Regions from separate parts of the Streptomyces sp. SCL15-4 genome, predicted to be linked through region 2. Evidence: riboswitches for the same ligand, from Rfam matches in the RefSeq annotation. Region 2 holds a riboswitch; the other holds the start of a gene.
The links. Region 2 has a riboswitch for glycine ahead of gcvP (aminomethyl-transferring glycine dehydrogenase). Riboswitches for the same ligand answer to the same signal wherever they lie in the genome.

Region 1 (7,502 bases), 4.1 Mb from region 2:
GGGCCCGCGCCTCGCAGGCGCCTTCAGTGGCCGTGTTGGTAGAAGGGGCGGACGTTCGCCTTCAGCCACGTCGCCACCGGGTCGTCCGTGACGTCCAGGAGGACCAGGTTCACCGGCCACTTGACCGGGTGCTCGGCCAGGGCCTTGCCGAGGGCCTGGAGAGGAAGGGCGCGGAGGTCGCCTTCCCACTGGGAGAGTTCGACGCCGACGAACAGCGCCGGGTCGGCCGTCTCGACGGCGGCCAGGCAGCGGCGGGCGGTGAGGACCACGCCGGTCCCGGTGAACTCGGCGGAGGCGGCGGCGAGGAAGTCGACCGGGTCGTCCTGCCAGTCGGGCTCGAAGAGGCGGACCCGGCCGCCGGTGCCCGGGCCGTCGAGCGGGGTGCGGCCCACCCGGCACAGCTCGGCCACCGCCTCGGGCGGCAGCGGTATGCCGACCACGCCCTCGGGGTTGACGGCGATGCCGACCTGCGGGGGCAGACCGCGGGCGAACTCCACCGCCGGGGCGATGGTGTACGCCATGTGGGAGCCGGCCACCTGGCGCAGTTGTTCCTCGGAGCTGAACACCGGGACGTAGGTCTGGCCGCCGATGTCCAGCGTCGGCAGGTCCAGCGGGCCGCTGTCCGGGCCTCCGCCGTTGGGCAGCGGGATCCACAGCAGGCTGCGGCCGACGACCTCGACGATCCGGCCGCCCGCCGCGGGGATGCCGAGGGAGGCCGACAACACCTCCTCCAGCTCGTTGCCGGGCCAACCGCCGTGCGGGTGCGGGTGCGCCTGTGCCGGGAAGTCCGCCGGGAAGTCCATGTGCCTACCGCCTGCTGGGAACCACTGCTGTGACCATGAAGGCTAGCGGGTGGCGCCGACAGTCCCTCACCGCGTGAAGCCGACGCGGGCGAGGACGTCCGCCGCGTCCCGGTCCAGCAGCACCGCCGCGCCGCAGCCGGCGGGCAGCTCCCCCTTCTCCACCGCGCGCAGCAGCCGGGCGGTGGTGCGGCGGTGGCGGCTGAAGGCGTAGCGGGAGACGCCCCGGCCGCGCTCGTGCTGGCCCCGGCGGGCCGTCTCGGGGCTGACGTCGAGCAGGAGCAGGTGCAGGGTGCCGCCCCGGCGCCGGGCCTCGCGGGCCAGCCAGGCGCGCACCCACGGCTGGGTGCCGCAGTCGTGCACGACCAGTCCCTCGCCGGTGCGCAGCGCCCGGCGCAGCCCGGCGTAGTGCGCGAGGCGGACCAGCGGGCGGTAGAGCGCGTACGGCAGGAAGCGGGGGACGCGGGCCTGGAAGCGGTCGCGGGTGTCCTGGGAGTCGACGCGGCGGCCGGTGACCGCGCGGTGCATCAGGGTGGACTTGCCGCTGCCCGGCAGCCCGGTGATCACCACCAGGTCGCGGGGGCCGAAGAGCAGGGCGTGCGGGCTGCGGCCGGCCCGGTCGCGCAGATCGCGGACGACCGGCGCGGGGCGCCGCGCGCCGCGTTCCCGGGCCGCCGCGGGGGGCTGCGCCGGCACCGCGAGACCGGCGTGGGCGGCGTAGGCCGATGTCCTGTTCACCGTGATCGTCCTCCCCAGGGGCTCGGTCAATCCCATGCCCGTTCTCTGTAAAGAGAAGGTAATGGGCAACGGTCGGCGGTGCGTGCGCTTACGGCCACAGGTCGGTCACAAGCGGCGCGCTCTGGATGGCCGGGGTGCGGCGTGCAATGATGAGGCCGCCAACTGCATACCGGCCGTTTGAATCCGCGCGGGAGAGTCCCCGGGCCCCCTCGGGGCCGCCTGGGGCGCCGAAGGAGCAAGTCCCTCCCTTGAATCTCTCAGGCCCCGTTACCGCGCGGGCGAGGCACATCTGAAAAGCGGGCCGCCGTCGCCGGCGGCCCCACCCAAGGTGCAAGCCGTGATCGTCCCCGTGGCGGTGGCGGCGAACCTCTCAGGTTCCGATGACAGATGGGGAGGAACGTTCCTCGCCCCGTCCTTGTGCCCTGGGAGACGACCGACCGATGAGCAGTACCGAACTCCGCCATACCGCGCTCGACGCCGTGCACCGCTCGCTGGGCGCCACGATGACCGACTTCGCCGGCTGGGACATGCCCCTGCGCTACGGCTCCGAGCGCGACGAGCACACCGCCGTGCGCACCCGGGCCGGCCTGTTCGACCTCTCCCACATGGGCGAGATCACCGTGACCGGCACCGGGGCCGCCGCCTTCCTGAACCACGCGCTGGTCGGCAACATCGCCTCCGTCGGCGTCGGACGCGCCCGCTACACCATGATCTGCCAGGCCGACGGCGGCATCCTGGACGACCTGATCGTCTACCGGCTGGCGGAGACCGAGTACATGGTCGTGGCCAACGCCTCCAACGCCCAGGTGGTGCTCGACGCGCTCACCGAGCGGTCGGCCGGGTTCGCCGCCGAGGTCCGCGACGACCGGGACGCCTACGCGCTGATCGCGGTGCAGGGCCCCGAGTCCCCCGGCATCCTGAAGTCCCTCACCGACGCCGACCTGGACGGCCTGAAGTACTACGCCGGGCTGCCCGGCACGGTCGCCGGCGTCCCGGCGCTGATCGCCCGCACCGGCTACACCGGCGAGGACGGCTTCGAGCTGTTCGTGAAGCCGGAGCACGCCGTCGCGCTGTGGCAGGCGCTGACCGAGGCCGGCGAGGGTGTCGGTCTGGTGCCGTGCGGGCTGTCCTGCCGGGACACGCTGCGCCTGGAGGCGGGCATGCCGCTGTACGGGCACGAGCTGACCACCTCCCTGACCCCCTTCGACGCCGGGCTGGGCCGCGTGGTCAAGTTCGACAAGGAGGGCGACTTCGTGGGCCGCGAGGCGCTGTCCGAGGCCGCCGCCCGGGCCGCGCAGAACCCGCCCCGGGTGCTGGTCGGGCTGATCGCCGAGGGCCGCCGGGTGCCGCGCGCCGGGTACGCCGTGGTGGCGGGCGGCGAGGTGATCGGCGAGGTCACCTCCGGCGCCCCCTCCCCCACCCTGGGCAGGCCGATCGCCATGGCCTACGTCGACGCGGCGCACGCGGCGCCGGGCACGCCGGGCGTCGGCGTGGACATCCGGGGCACCCACGAGCCGTACGAGGTCGTGGCGCTGCCGTTCTACAAGCGGCAGAAGTAGCCCGCCGGGCGCGCTCGCGCCCGCCCGGGCCCCGGCCCCGCGGCGGCGCGTGACCCTGCGCACATTCGCCCGCTCACCAGCGGTTTCCCAAGTCACCCCGTCACCATCACTCCCGCGCGTACAGGAGAATTCAGGCCATGAGCAACCCCCAGCAGCTGCGCTACAGCAAGGAGCACGAGTGGCTGTCGGACGCCGAGGACGGCGTTTCGACGGTCGGCATCACGGAGCACGCGGCCAACGCGCTCGGCGATGTCGTCTTCGTCCAGCTCCCCGAGGCCGGCTCCACGGTGTCCGCGGGCGAGTCCTGCGGCGAGCTGGAGTCGACGAAGTCGGTCTCCGACCTGTACTCGCCGGTCACCGGTGAGGTCACCGAGGTCAACGAGGACGTCGTCAACGACCCGTCGCTGGTGAACTCGGCCCCCTTCGAGGGCGGCTGGCTGTTCAAGGTACGCGTCACGGAGGAGCCGGCCGAGCTGCTCTCCGCGGACGAGTACACCGCCTTCACCGCCGGCTGAGGAGTCGTAGCCCCATGACTGTCCTGAACACGCCCCTGCACGAGCTGGACCCGGAGATCGCCGCCGCGGTCGACGCCGAGCTGAACCGCCAGCAGTCGACGCTGGAGATGATCGCCTCCGAGAACTTCGCGCCGCTCGCGGTCATGGAGGCGCAGGGCTCGGTCCTCACCAACAAGTACGCCGAGGGCTATCCGGGCCGCCGCTACTACGGCGGCTGCGAGCACGTCGACGTGGCCGAGCAGATCGCCATCGACCGGGTCAAGGAGCTGTTCGGCGCCGAGTACGCCAATGTGCAGCCCCACTCCGGCGCCTCCGCGAACCAGGCGGCCCTGTTCGCGCTGGCCCAGCCCGGGGACACCATCCTCGGCCTGGACCTGGCACACGGCGGCCACCTGACCCACGGCATGCGGCTGAACTTCTCCGGCAAGCAGTTCAACGTGGTCGCCTACCACGTGGACGCCGAGACCGGCCTGGTCGACATGGCCGAGGTCGAGCGGCTCGCCAAGGAGCACCGCCCCAAGGTGATCATCGCGGGCTGGTCGGCGTACCCGCGGCAGCTGGACTTCGCCGCGTTCCGCGAGATCGCCGACGAGACCGGCGCGTACCTGTGGGTCGACATGGCGCACTTCGCCGGCCTGGTCGCCGCGGGCCTGCACCCGAACCCGGTGGAGTACGCCGACGTCGTCACCTCCACGACCCACAAGACGCTCGGCGGGCCGCGCGGCGGCATCATCCTCGCCAGGAAGGACTTCGCGAAGAAGCTGAACTCCTCCGTCTTCCCGGGCTTCCAGGGCGGTCCGCTGGAGCACGTGATCGCGGCCAAGGCGGTGTCCTTCAAGGTCGCGGCGGGCGAGGACTTCAAGGAGCGCCAGCGCCGTACGGTGGAGGGCGCCCGCATCCTCGCCGAGCGGCTGACCGCCGCCGACGCGCGGGAGGCCGGGGTGAACGTGCTGTCCGGCGGCACGGACGTGCACCTGATCCTGGTGGACCTGCGCGCGAGCGAGCTGGACGGGCAGCAGGCCGAGGACCGGCTGCACGAGGTCGGCATCACGGTCAACCGCAACGCCGTCCCGAACGACCCGCGCCCGCCGATGGTCACCTCGGGTCTGCGCATCGGCACCCCGGCGCTGGCCACCCGCGGCTTCACGGCCGAGGACTTCGCCGAGGTCGCCGACGTGATCGCCGAGACGCTGAAGCCGTCCTACGACGCCGAGGCGCTCAAGGCGCGCGTCAAGGCACTCGCCGACAAGCACCCGCTGTACCCGGGTCTGAACAAGTAAGTCACCTTTCGCGGGGCACCGCGCACACTGGGAGTACCGGCGTGCGCGGTGCCCGCGCCCCTGTACCGCCCCTTTTGCACCACCCCGTATTGAGGAGTCCCCCCGTGGCCATCTCGGTCTTCGACCTGTTCTCGATCGGCATCGGCCCGTCCAGCTCCCACACGGTCGGCCCGATGCGCGCGGCGCGCATGTTCGCCCGCCGGCTGCGCAACGAGGGCCTGCTCGGCTCCGTCGCCTCCCTGCGCTGCGAGCTGTACGGCTCGCTGGGCGCGACCGGCCACGGCCACGGCACCCCGAAGGCGGTGCTGCTCGGCCTGGAGGGCGCCTCGCCGCGCACGGTGGACGTGGAGACGGCCGACGAGCGGGTGGAGCGGATCCGGCAGGCGGGCCGCATCGCGCTGCTCGGCGAGCACGAGATCCCCTTCTCCTGCGACGACGACCTGGTCCTGCACCGCCGCAAGGCACTGCCGTACCACGCCAACGGCATGACCCTGTGGGCGTACGACGCCTCGGGCGCCGAGGTGCTGTCGAAGACGTACTACTCCGTCGGCGGCGGCTTCGTGGTGGACGAGGACGCGGTGGGCGCGGACCGGATCGTGCTGGACGACACGGTCCTGAAGTACCCGTTCCGCACCGGCGACGAGCTGCTGCGCCTGACGAAGGAAACGGGCCTGTCGATCTCCTCGCTGATGCTGGAGAACGAGCGGGCCTGGCGCACCGAGGAGGAGATCCGCGCGGGCCTGCTGGAGATCTGGCGGGTGATGCGCGAGTGCGTGCAGCGGGGCATGTCCCGGGAGGGCATCCTGCCCGGCGGGCTGAAGGTGCGCCGCCGCGCGGCGGTCTCGGCCCGCCAGCTGCGCGCCGAGGGCGACCCGCTCGCGCACGCCATGGAGTGGATCACGCTCTACGCCATGGCGGTGAACGAGGAGAACGCGGCCGGCGGCCGGGTGGTGACCGCGCCCACGAACGGCGCGGCCGGCATCATCCCGGCGGTCCTGCACTACTACATCAACTTCGTGCCGGGCGCGGACGAGGACGGCGTGGTCCGCTTCCTCCTCGCCGCCGGCGCGATCGGCATGCTGTTCAAGGAGAACGCCTCCATCTCCGGCGCCGAGGTCGGCTGCCAGGGCGAGGTGGGCTCCGCCTGCTCCATGGCCGCGGGCGCGCTCGCCGAGGTGCTCGGCGGCTCCCCCGAGCAGGTGGAGAACGCGGCCGAGATCGGCATGGAGCACAACCTCGGCCTGACCTGCGACCCGGTCGGCGGCCTGGTGCAGATCCCGTGCATCGAGCGCAACGGCATGGCCGCGGTGAAGGCGGTCACGGCCGCGAAGATGGCGATGCGCGGCGACGGCTCCCACAAGGTCTCCCTCGACAAGGTCATCAAGACCATGAAGGACACCGGCGCGGACATGAGCGTCAAGTACAAGGAGACGGCGCGGGGCGGGCTGGCGGTGAACATCATCGAGTGCTGAACCGGTACGATTTCCGGCCGCACCGTCACAAATAGCTTTTTTCGTATCACCGAGAGCTAGCATCGGTGGCGTGATCGACCTGTACCCCGCGCTGTGGGGGCTGCTCGGCAGCAGTGTGGCCGAGGCGCTCAACCTCTCGGCGCTGATGCGTCCGACGGGTCCGCGCAGCCGCTGGCGCTGGCCCTGGCGCAGTCGTGCCGACCGGCCGGTGATGCTGGTGGCCATCGGGCTGCGGCTGTTCGCCGGGTTCGGGCTCACCGCGGCGCTGGGCAATTCCGGCCAGCTGCCGAACGCGACCGCCGCGTTCGCCGTGGGCGTGACCACGCCGCTGGTCGTCGCGAAGTTCTTCCAGGCGATCCCGATCACCGGCGCGGGCCCGGGTCAGCAGCCCGAACCCCCGCTGCCCACCGCCCGGCAGGCCGGCGCGGACGCCGAAGAGGCGCTGTCGCAGCCAAGGGGGTCCAGTGCTGCGAGCTGACAGCGCGCTCGGCCGTCTGGTGCTGGCGCTGGCCGCCCGCCCTGCCGACCCGCCGCCGGCCGCGCCCGCGCGCCCCGGCACCCGGCTGATCACCGCCCTGGGTGCGGGCCGGGCACCGGTGGCCGCGGCTCCCGCGCGGGCGCGGTACCGGCCGGCGTCCCGGGGGCGGCGGCTGCCGGGGCTGCTCACCACCTGGCTGGTCGCCCTGGCCTGCCTCACGGCCGCGGCGGTGCAGGAGGTGCTGCCGGGTCCCTGGGACGGGATGCTGCCGGGGCAGGTCCGGGCGCCGTCCCCGGAACACTGGCGTCTGACCGCCGCCGGACGGCTCGGGCCGCGCGGGCGGGCCGAGGCGCTGGCGTTCACTCCGGACGGCCGGCTGCTGGTGACGGTCACCCGGTCCGCGGCCAGCACCTGGGACCTGGCGGATCCCGGACACCCCGAGCGGGTTCCCGTTCCCGAGGGCGTGCGCCGGGTGACGGCCGTGACGACGAGTCCGGACGGCCGCACGCTGGTGGCGGCCGGAGGGCCGGACGTACGCGCGCTCGCCGTCGGCTCCGGGATCGCCCGGTGGACCGTGGACGGCGCCCCGATGGAGGTGAAGGCGGTGGCGGCGGACCGGGACCGGGTCGTCTTCGCCGACTCGGGCACGACCGGCTCCCC
Region 2 (7,502 bases):
CCGGACGGCCTGGTGCTGATCGAGCCGGGCGCCGAGCGGGAACTGCTCGCGCCGCTGCCGGTGCGTACGCTGCCGGGGGTCGGGCCGGCCACCGGGGACCATCTGCGCAGAGCCGGGATCACCACGGTGGAGGAGCTGGCGGAGGCCGGCGAGGACGAGCTGGTCCGGCTGCTCGGCAAGGCGCACGGGCAGGCGCTGTACGCGATGGCCCTGGCCCGGGACGAGCGGCCGGTGGTGGCCGAGCGGGAGGCCAAGTCGGTGTCCGTGGAGGACACCTATGACGTGGACATCCACGACCGGCTGCGGGTCGGCCTGGAGGTGCGGCGGCTGGCCGACCGGTGCGTGCGGCGGCTGCGCGGGGCCGGGCTGTCCGGGCGGACCATCGTGCTCAAGGTGCGGCGCTACGACTTCTCCACCCTGACCCGCTCCGAGACGCTTCGAGGGCCCACCGACGATCCGGTGGTCATCCGGGAGGCGGCGGCGCGGCTGCTGGACTCCGTGGACACCACCGGCGGAGTACGGCTGCTCGGGGTCGGAGTGTCCGGGCTCGCCGACTACACGCAGGAGGACCTGTTCGCGCAGGCCATGCCGGTGCCGGCGGCGGAGGAGCCGGAGGAGGACGGCGTCGAGACCGAGGCGGAGCAGCCGGACACCGCCGAACGGCAGTGGCGGGCCGGGCAGGATGTGCGGCACGCCGAGTACGGGCACGGCTGGGTGCAGGGGAGTGGGGTGGGGAGGGTGACGGTGCGGTTCGAGACGCCTCGGTCCGGGCCGGGCCGTGTGCGGACCTTCTTCGTCGACGATCCCGCGCTGGCGTCCGCTGATCCGCTGCCGTTGGTCGAGGACCCTTCCGACGCTCCGGAAGGCGCCCGCGACCAGCGGGAAGGGTGCTCTCAGGTCTCCTCCGAACCCGCCAGCTTGCCGAAGTCGTGGTCCGGGAGCGAGGGAGGGGAGGCGGTGTCCAGGCCGTAGTGGTGGTAGAGCTGGAGTTCCTGCTCGGGGGAGAGGTGGCGGCCCACGCCGAAGTCGGGGGCGTCCTTGATCAGGGCGCGGTCGAAGGGGACGCGCAGGCGGCCGTCGACGAGTTCGCTGGGTTCCAGGGGCACGAAGGCGTCCCGGGAGAACAGGCCGGTGCGTATGGCGGCCCACTCGGGCACGCCGGTCGCGTCGTCCAGGTACACCTCGTCGATGGTGCCGATCTTGGTGCCATTGCGGTCGAACGCCTTGCGGCCGATCAGGCTGCGCGGATCGATGTCGGTCTGCACGGTCCCTCTCCCTCCACGTGGTCGCAACTCATCCGTAAGCACTACCAAAGAGCACATTCAAGGAGGCGGCCACTCGAAGACCGCCCCATTGACCCCGCTGGTAGGCTGGCAAGCGGCTGCTGACCCCGCGCGGGAGAGTCCTCCGACCACGTCGGAGGCGCCGAAGGAGCAACTCCTCCCCGGAATCTCTCAGGCCCATGTACCGCACGGACGAGGTCACTCTGGAAAGCAGGGCGGGTGTCGACGGCTCCCGCCCTCACCGACGGTGAAAGCCGGTGCCCGCGGGCGCCCGGTGAAGCTCTCAGGTGCAGATGACAGAGGGGGAGGCCGTCGGGGTACCCGCGCCGGGGTGCCCCTCGCAGGTCGCGTCAGACCAGGAGGCCTCCGCAATGACCGCCCCTCGCATTCCGCTCTCCGAACTCGAAGCGGGCATCCCGTTCGAGCAGCGCCACATCGGGCCCGACCAGGAGGCGCGGGCCAAGATGCTCGCGCAGGTCGGATACGGCTCGCTGGACGAGCTGACCGCCGCCGCGGTCCCGGATGTGATCAAGAACGCCGACTCCCTGGACCTGCCGGGCGCCCGCACCGAGGCCGAGGTGCTCGCCGAACTGCGCTCGCTCGCCGACCGCAACCAGGTCCTGCGCTCCATGATCGGCCTGGGCTACTACGGCACCTTCACCCCGCCCGTCGTCCTGCGCAACGTCATGGAGAACCCGGCCTGGTACACGGCCTACACGCCGTACCAGCCGGAGATCTCCCAGGGCCGGCTGGAGGCCCTGCTGAACTTCCAGACGATGGTCGCCGAGCTGACCGGACTGCCCACCTCCGGCGCCTCCCTGCTGGACGAAGGCACGGCCGCCGCCGAGGCGATGGCCCTGTCCCGGCGCATGGGCAAGAACAAGAAGGGCCTGTTCCTGGTCGACGCGGACGCGCTGCCGCAGACCATCGCCGTGATCGAGACCCGTGCCGAGCCGACCGGTGTGGAGGTCGTCGTCGCCGACCTGGCCGCCGGCATCCCGGCGCAGATCGCCGAGCGCGAGATCAACGGCGTGCTGATCCAGTACCCGGGCGCCTCCGGTGCCGTACGGGACATCAAGCCCGTCATCGACCAGGCGCACGAGCTGGGCGCCCTGGTCACCGTGGCCGCCGACCTGCTCGCCCTGACCCTGCTGACCTCGCCGGGCGAACTGGGCGCGGACATCGCCGTCGGCACCACCCAGCGCTTCGGCGTGCCGATGGGCTTCGGCGGTCCGCACGCCGGCTACATGGCCGTACGCGAGAAGTTCGCGCGCAGCCTGCCCGGCCGCCTGGTCGGCGTCTCCGTCGACGCCGACGGCAACAAGGCCTACCGGCTCGCGCTGCAGACCCGTGAGCAGCACATCCGCCGGGAGAAGGCCACCAGCAACATCTGCACCGCGCAGGTGCTGCTCGCCGTCATGGCCGGCATGTACGCCGTCTACCACGGTCCCGAGGGCCTGCGGACGATCGCGCGGCGCACCCACCGTTACGCCACCCTCCTCGCCGCGGGCCTGGAGGCCGCCGGTGTGGAGATCGTCCACGGCGCGTACTTCGACACCGTGACCGCGCGTGTGCCCGGCCGGGCCGCCGGGATCGTCGCCGCCGCCCGGGACAAGGGCGTCAACCTGCGGCTGGTCGACGCCGACCACGTCTCCGTGGCCTGCGACGAGACCACCGACCGGGCCGGTCTGGAGGCCGTCTGGGCCGCCTTCGGCGCCGAGGCCGACATCGAGGCGCTGGACCGGGCCGCCGAGGACACCCTGCCCGAGGCGCTGCTGCGCACCGACGCCTACCTCACCCACCCGGTCTTCCACCAGCACCGCTCCGAGACCGCGATGCTGCGCTACCTGCGCCGCCTGGCCGACCGTGACTACGCGCTCGACCGCGGCATGATCCCGCTGGGCTCCTGCACCATGAAGCTCAACGCGACCACGGAGATGGAGCCGGTCACCTGGCCCGAGTTCGGGCAGTTGCACCCCTTCGCGCCCGCCGAGCAGGCGCAGGGCTACCTCACGCTCATCCGTGAGCTGGAGGAGCGTCTCGCCGAGGTCACCGGCTACGACAAGGTCTCCCTCCAGCCGAACGCCGGCTCCCAGGGCGAGCTGGCCGGTCTGCTCGCCGTCCGCGGCTACCACCGTGCGAACGGCGACGACCGGCGCACGGTCTGTCTGATCCCGTCCTCCGCGCACGGCACCAACGCCGCCAGCGCCGTGATGGCCGGCATGAAGGTCGTCGTCGTCAAGACGTCCGAGGACGGCGAGATCGACGTCGAGGACCTGCGCGCCAAGATCGAGCAGTACCGCGAGGAGCTGGCGGTACTGATGATCACCTACCCGTCCACGCACGGTGTGTTCGAGGAGCACGTCGCCGACATCTGCGCGGCCGTGCACGAGGCCGGCGGCCAGGTGTACGTCGACGGCGCCAACCTCAACGCGCTCGTCGGCGTCGCCAAGCCGGGCCACTTCGGCGGCGACGTCTCCCACCTGAACCTGCACAAGACGTTCTGCATCCCGCACGGCGGCGGCGGCCCGGGCGTCGGCCCGGTCGCGGTCCGCGAGCACCTCGCGCCGTACCTGCCGAACCACCCGCTCCAGCCGGAGGCCGGCCCGGAGACGGGCGTGGGCCCGATCTCGGCGGCTCCGTGGGGCAGCGCGGGCATCCTGCCCATCTCCTGGGCGTACGTCCGGCTGATGGGCGGCGAGGGCCTGAAGCGGGCGACCCAGGTGGCCGTGCTGTCGGCGAACTACATCGCCAAGCGCCTGGAGCCGCACTTCCCGGTGCTCTACACCGGTCCCGGCGGCCTCGTCGCGCACGAGTGCATCATCGACCTGCGCCCGCTCACCAAGGCGACCGGCGTGAGCGTGGACGACGTGGCCAAGCGACTGATCGACTACGGCTTCCACGCGCCGACCATGTCGTTCCCGGTGGCCGGCACGCTGATGATCGAGCCGACGGAGTCCGAGGACATCACCGAGCTGGACCGTTTCTGCGACGCGATGATCGCCATCCGCGCGGAGATCGAGAAGGTCGGCTCGGGCGAGTGGGCCGCGGAGGACAACCCGCTGCGCAACGCCCCGCACACCGCCGCCGCGCTCGGCGGCGAGTGGGCGCACGGCTACAGCCGGGAGGAGGCCGTGTTCCCGGCCGGTGTCTCGGCCGCCGACAAGTACTGGCCGCCGGTGCGCCGTATCGACCAGGCCTTCGGCGACCGCAACCTGGTGTGCTCCTGCCCGCCGCTGGACGCCTACGAGGACTGAGCGAACCGCCGGTGAACGGCCCCGCCCGGGTTTTCGGGCGGGGCCGTTCGCTCGCTACGGGCCGACCAAGGCGACCCCGGTGGCCTGCACCAGGGCGTGTACGGGGCTGCTCGGAGGCCTCCAGGGTGATGGCGGCGGTCAGGGAGGGGCCGTCGTCCGGGCCGGACCCGCACGGTGGCCATGACCTCGCCCGTGTGGACCTCCGTGACGGTGCCGGGCAGCTGGTTGCGGATGCTCGGGTTCATGGGCACCCACCGTAGGGCGCCGGTCCGCTCAGGCCGGGTATGCGTGGGTCTGGGTCGCCTTGACCGTTGCCCAGACCGGTGCACCGGGACGCAGGTCCAGCTCGGCGGCGGCGACCGTCGTCAGATCCGCCGTGAGCGGCAGCTCTCCGGTGAGGTCGGCGCGGATCTGGTCGCCGTGCGTCTCCAGGCCGGCGACCTCGCAGCGCCACAGGTTGCGGGCGCTGGTGCCGGCGGGCCGGTCCCGGAACAGGGTCACGGCGGACGGCGGGAACGCCACGAAGGCCGGGCCGGACAGCTCCTCCGTCGTCGTGATCGCGGGCCCCGCGTCGAGCCGTACGGTGTGTCCCGCGGCCTGCCCCCGGTAGAGGTTGAGGCCGACGAGCCGGGCGATGTAGTCGGTGCGCGGATGCCGGGCGATGTGGGCGGGGGTGCCCTCCTGCACGACCCGGCCGTGCTCCACGACCACCAGGCGGTCCGCGAGCACCATGGCGTCCAGCGGGTCATGGGTGACCAGGACCGAGACCGCCTCGAACTCGGCCAGGTGGCGGCGGAGCCGGGCGCGGACCTCCAGACGGGTACGGGCGTCCAGGGCCGCCAGCGGCTCGTCCAGGAGGAGCAGGCGGGGGCGGGTGGCGAGGGCGCGGGCGAGGGCCACGCGCTGGGCCTGGCCGCCGGACAGCCGGCGCGGCTTGGCGCCGGCGTGGTCGGCGAGGCCCATGCGGTCCAGCCAGGCCGCCGCCCGGGCCCGGGCCTCGGTCTTGCCCGCGCCCTGGCAGCGCGGGCCGAAGGCGACGTTGTCCAGGGCGGACAGGTGAGGGAAGAGCAGGTAGTCCTGGAAGACGACGCCGACCGGGCGGGACTCGGGGGGTGTGCGCTCCAGAGGGGTGCCGTCCAGGCGGAGGTGGCCGTCCGTGAGCGGGGTGAGGCCGGCGAGGGCGCGCAGGGCGGTGGTCTTGCCGGCGCCGTTGGGGCCGAGGAGGGCGAGGACGTCTCCGGGGGCCGCCGTCAGTGTGACGTCCAGCCGGAATCCGGGACGGTCGACCACGAGGCGGGCGTCCAGGCCGGTGGCCGGGTGCGGGGAGGGAGCGCCGTCGGCGGGTGCGGGTGCGCGGGAGGTGGTGGTGCTGTCGGGGGCCGTGGGCCTGTCGTGGCGGGGGTCGGTGTGGGTCATGGGGTGGTCATCCAGCGGTCTCTGAGGGCGGCCAGGACCGCGATGGAGACGGTGAGCAGGACCAGGCTGAGGGCGATCGCGGCCTCCGGGTCGTTCTGCAGGGCCAGGTAGACCGAGAGGGGCATGGTCTGGGTGCGGCCGGGGAAGTTGCCGGCGAACGTGATCGTCGCGCCGAACTCGCCGAGCGCCCGGGCCCAGGCCAGCACCGCGCCGGCCGCGATGCCCGGCGCGATCAGCGGCAGCGTGACCCGGCGGAACGCGGTGAAGCGGGATGCGCCGAGCGTGGTGGCCGCCTCCTCGTAGCGCGGGTCGGCGGCGCGCAGCGTGCCCTCGACGCTGATCACCAGGAACGGCATCGCCACGAACGCCTCCGCGATCACGACCCCGGTGGTGGTGAACGGCAGGGTGATCCCGAACCACGCGTCCAGCCACTGCCCGACGACCCCGTTGCGTCCCAGGGCCAGCAGCAGCGCCACACCGCCGACGACCGGCGGCAGCACGAGCGGCAGGGTGACCAGGGCCCGTACGAGGCCGCGCCCGGGGAAGTCCGTACGGGCCAGCAGCCAGGCCAGCGGCACACCGAGGACGAGGCTCACGGCGGTCGCCGCGGTCGCGCTGATCAGCGACAGCTGGAGCGCCTGCCACACCTCGGTGCTGCTCAGCTGCTCCGGCAGAGCGCGCCAGGGCGCGCGGACGAGCAGCGCGAGCAGCGGCAGCAGCAGGAACGCCAGCGCCAGCAGGCCCGGCAGCAGCAGCGGCAACGGAACCGCGCGCCGGCCCCGCGCGCCGGTGCGGCGGCGCCGCGGCGGGCGCGTGCGGAGGCCGGTCGCGGCGCCGGGCTCGTCGAGCGAGGTCACGGCTTGAGGAATCCGGCCCGGCCGAGCACCTTCTGCCCCTCGGCGGACCGCACGAGGGCGATGAACGCCTTGGCGGCCTCGGCGTGCTCCGCGTTCTTCAGCACGGCGATCGGATAGTCGTTGACGGCGCCGGCGGACTCGGGGAACTCCACGCCCTCCACCTTGCCACCCGCGGCCCTCACATCGGTCTTGTAGACGACCGCGGCGTCCGCCTCCTTCAGCTCCACCTTGTTCAGGGCGCTCTTGACGTCCTGCTCGTAGGAGACCGGGGTGAGCCTGACGCCGGCGGCGTCCAGGGCCTTCCGCGCGGCGGAACCGCAGGGCACGGTCTTGTCGCACAGAACGACCTTCAGCCCGGACCTGGTGAGGTCCTTCAGGGAGGTCACCTTGTCCGGGTTGCCGGGCAGGGTGGCGATCTCCAGCTGGTTGCGCGCGAACGTGACCGGGGTGCCGGACGCCTCGTTCCCGTCCGTCACGGTCTTCATCGTCCCGGGGCTGGCGGCGGCGAAGACGTCGGCCGGAGCGCCGCTGGTGATGCTCGCGGCGAGGGTGTCGCTGCCACCGAAGTTGAAGCCGACCTCCGTGCCCGGGTGCCGCTGCTCGAACTCCTTGCCCAGGGTCGTGAAGCTCTCCTTCAGGGAAGCGGCGGCGAACACGGTGACCGTGCCGGACAGCTTCGGGGAGGCCGG

Region 1: another riboswitch for glycine. It lies ahead of gcvT (glycine cleavage system aminomethyltransferase GcvT); the one in region 2 lies ahead of gcvP (aminomethyl-transferring glycine dehydrogenase).

The regions. Positions count from the first base shown of each region.
Region 1 is NZ_JAOBTQ010000001.1:2,815,283-2,822,784, forward strand. Features, by position in the region: gene SCK26_RS11920 (enhanced serine sensitivity protein SseB) at 24-803, opposite strand; gene SCK26_RS11925 (AAA family ATPase) at 870-1,538, opposite strand; glycine riboswitch at 1,717-1,821, shown strand; gene gcvT (glycine cleavage system aminomethyltransferase GcvT) at 1,979-3,097, shown strand; gene gcvH (glycine cleavage system protein GcvH) at 3,235-3,612, shown strand; gene glyA (serine hydroxymethyltransferase) at 3,627-4,892, shown strand; gene SCK26_RS11945 (L-serine ammonia-lyase) at 4,997-6,364, shown strand; gene SCK26_RS11950 (hypothetical protein) at 6,435-6,842, shown strand; gene SCK26_RS11955 (hypothetical protein) at 6,829-7,502, shown strand, end outside.
Region 2 is NZ_JAOBTQ010000001.1:6,918,062-6,925,563, forward strand. Features, by position in the region: gene SCK26_RS31075 (DNA polymerase IV) at 1-972, shown strand, start outside; gene SCK26_RS31080 (PRC-barrel domain-containing protein) at 894-1,265, opposite strand; glycine riboswitch at 1,386-1,480, shown strand; gene gcvP (aminomethyl-transferring glycine dehydrogenase) at 1,655-4,540, shown strand; gene SCK26_RS38045 (TOBE domain-containing protein) at 4,528-4,785, opposite strand; gene SCK26_RS31095 (ABC transporter ATP-binding protein) at 4,814-5,956, opposite strand; gene modB (molybdate ABC transporter permease subunit) at 5,953-6,813, opposite strand; gene modA (molybdate ABC transporter substrate-binding protein) at 6,810-7,502, opposite strand, start outside.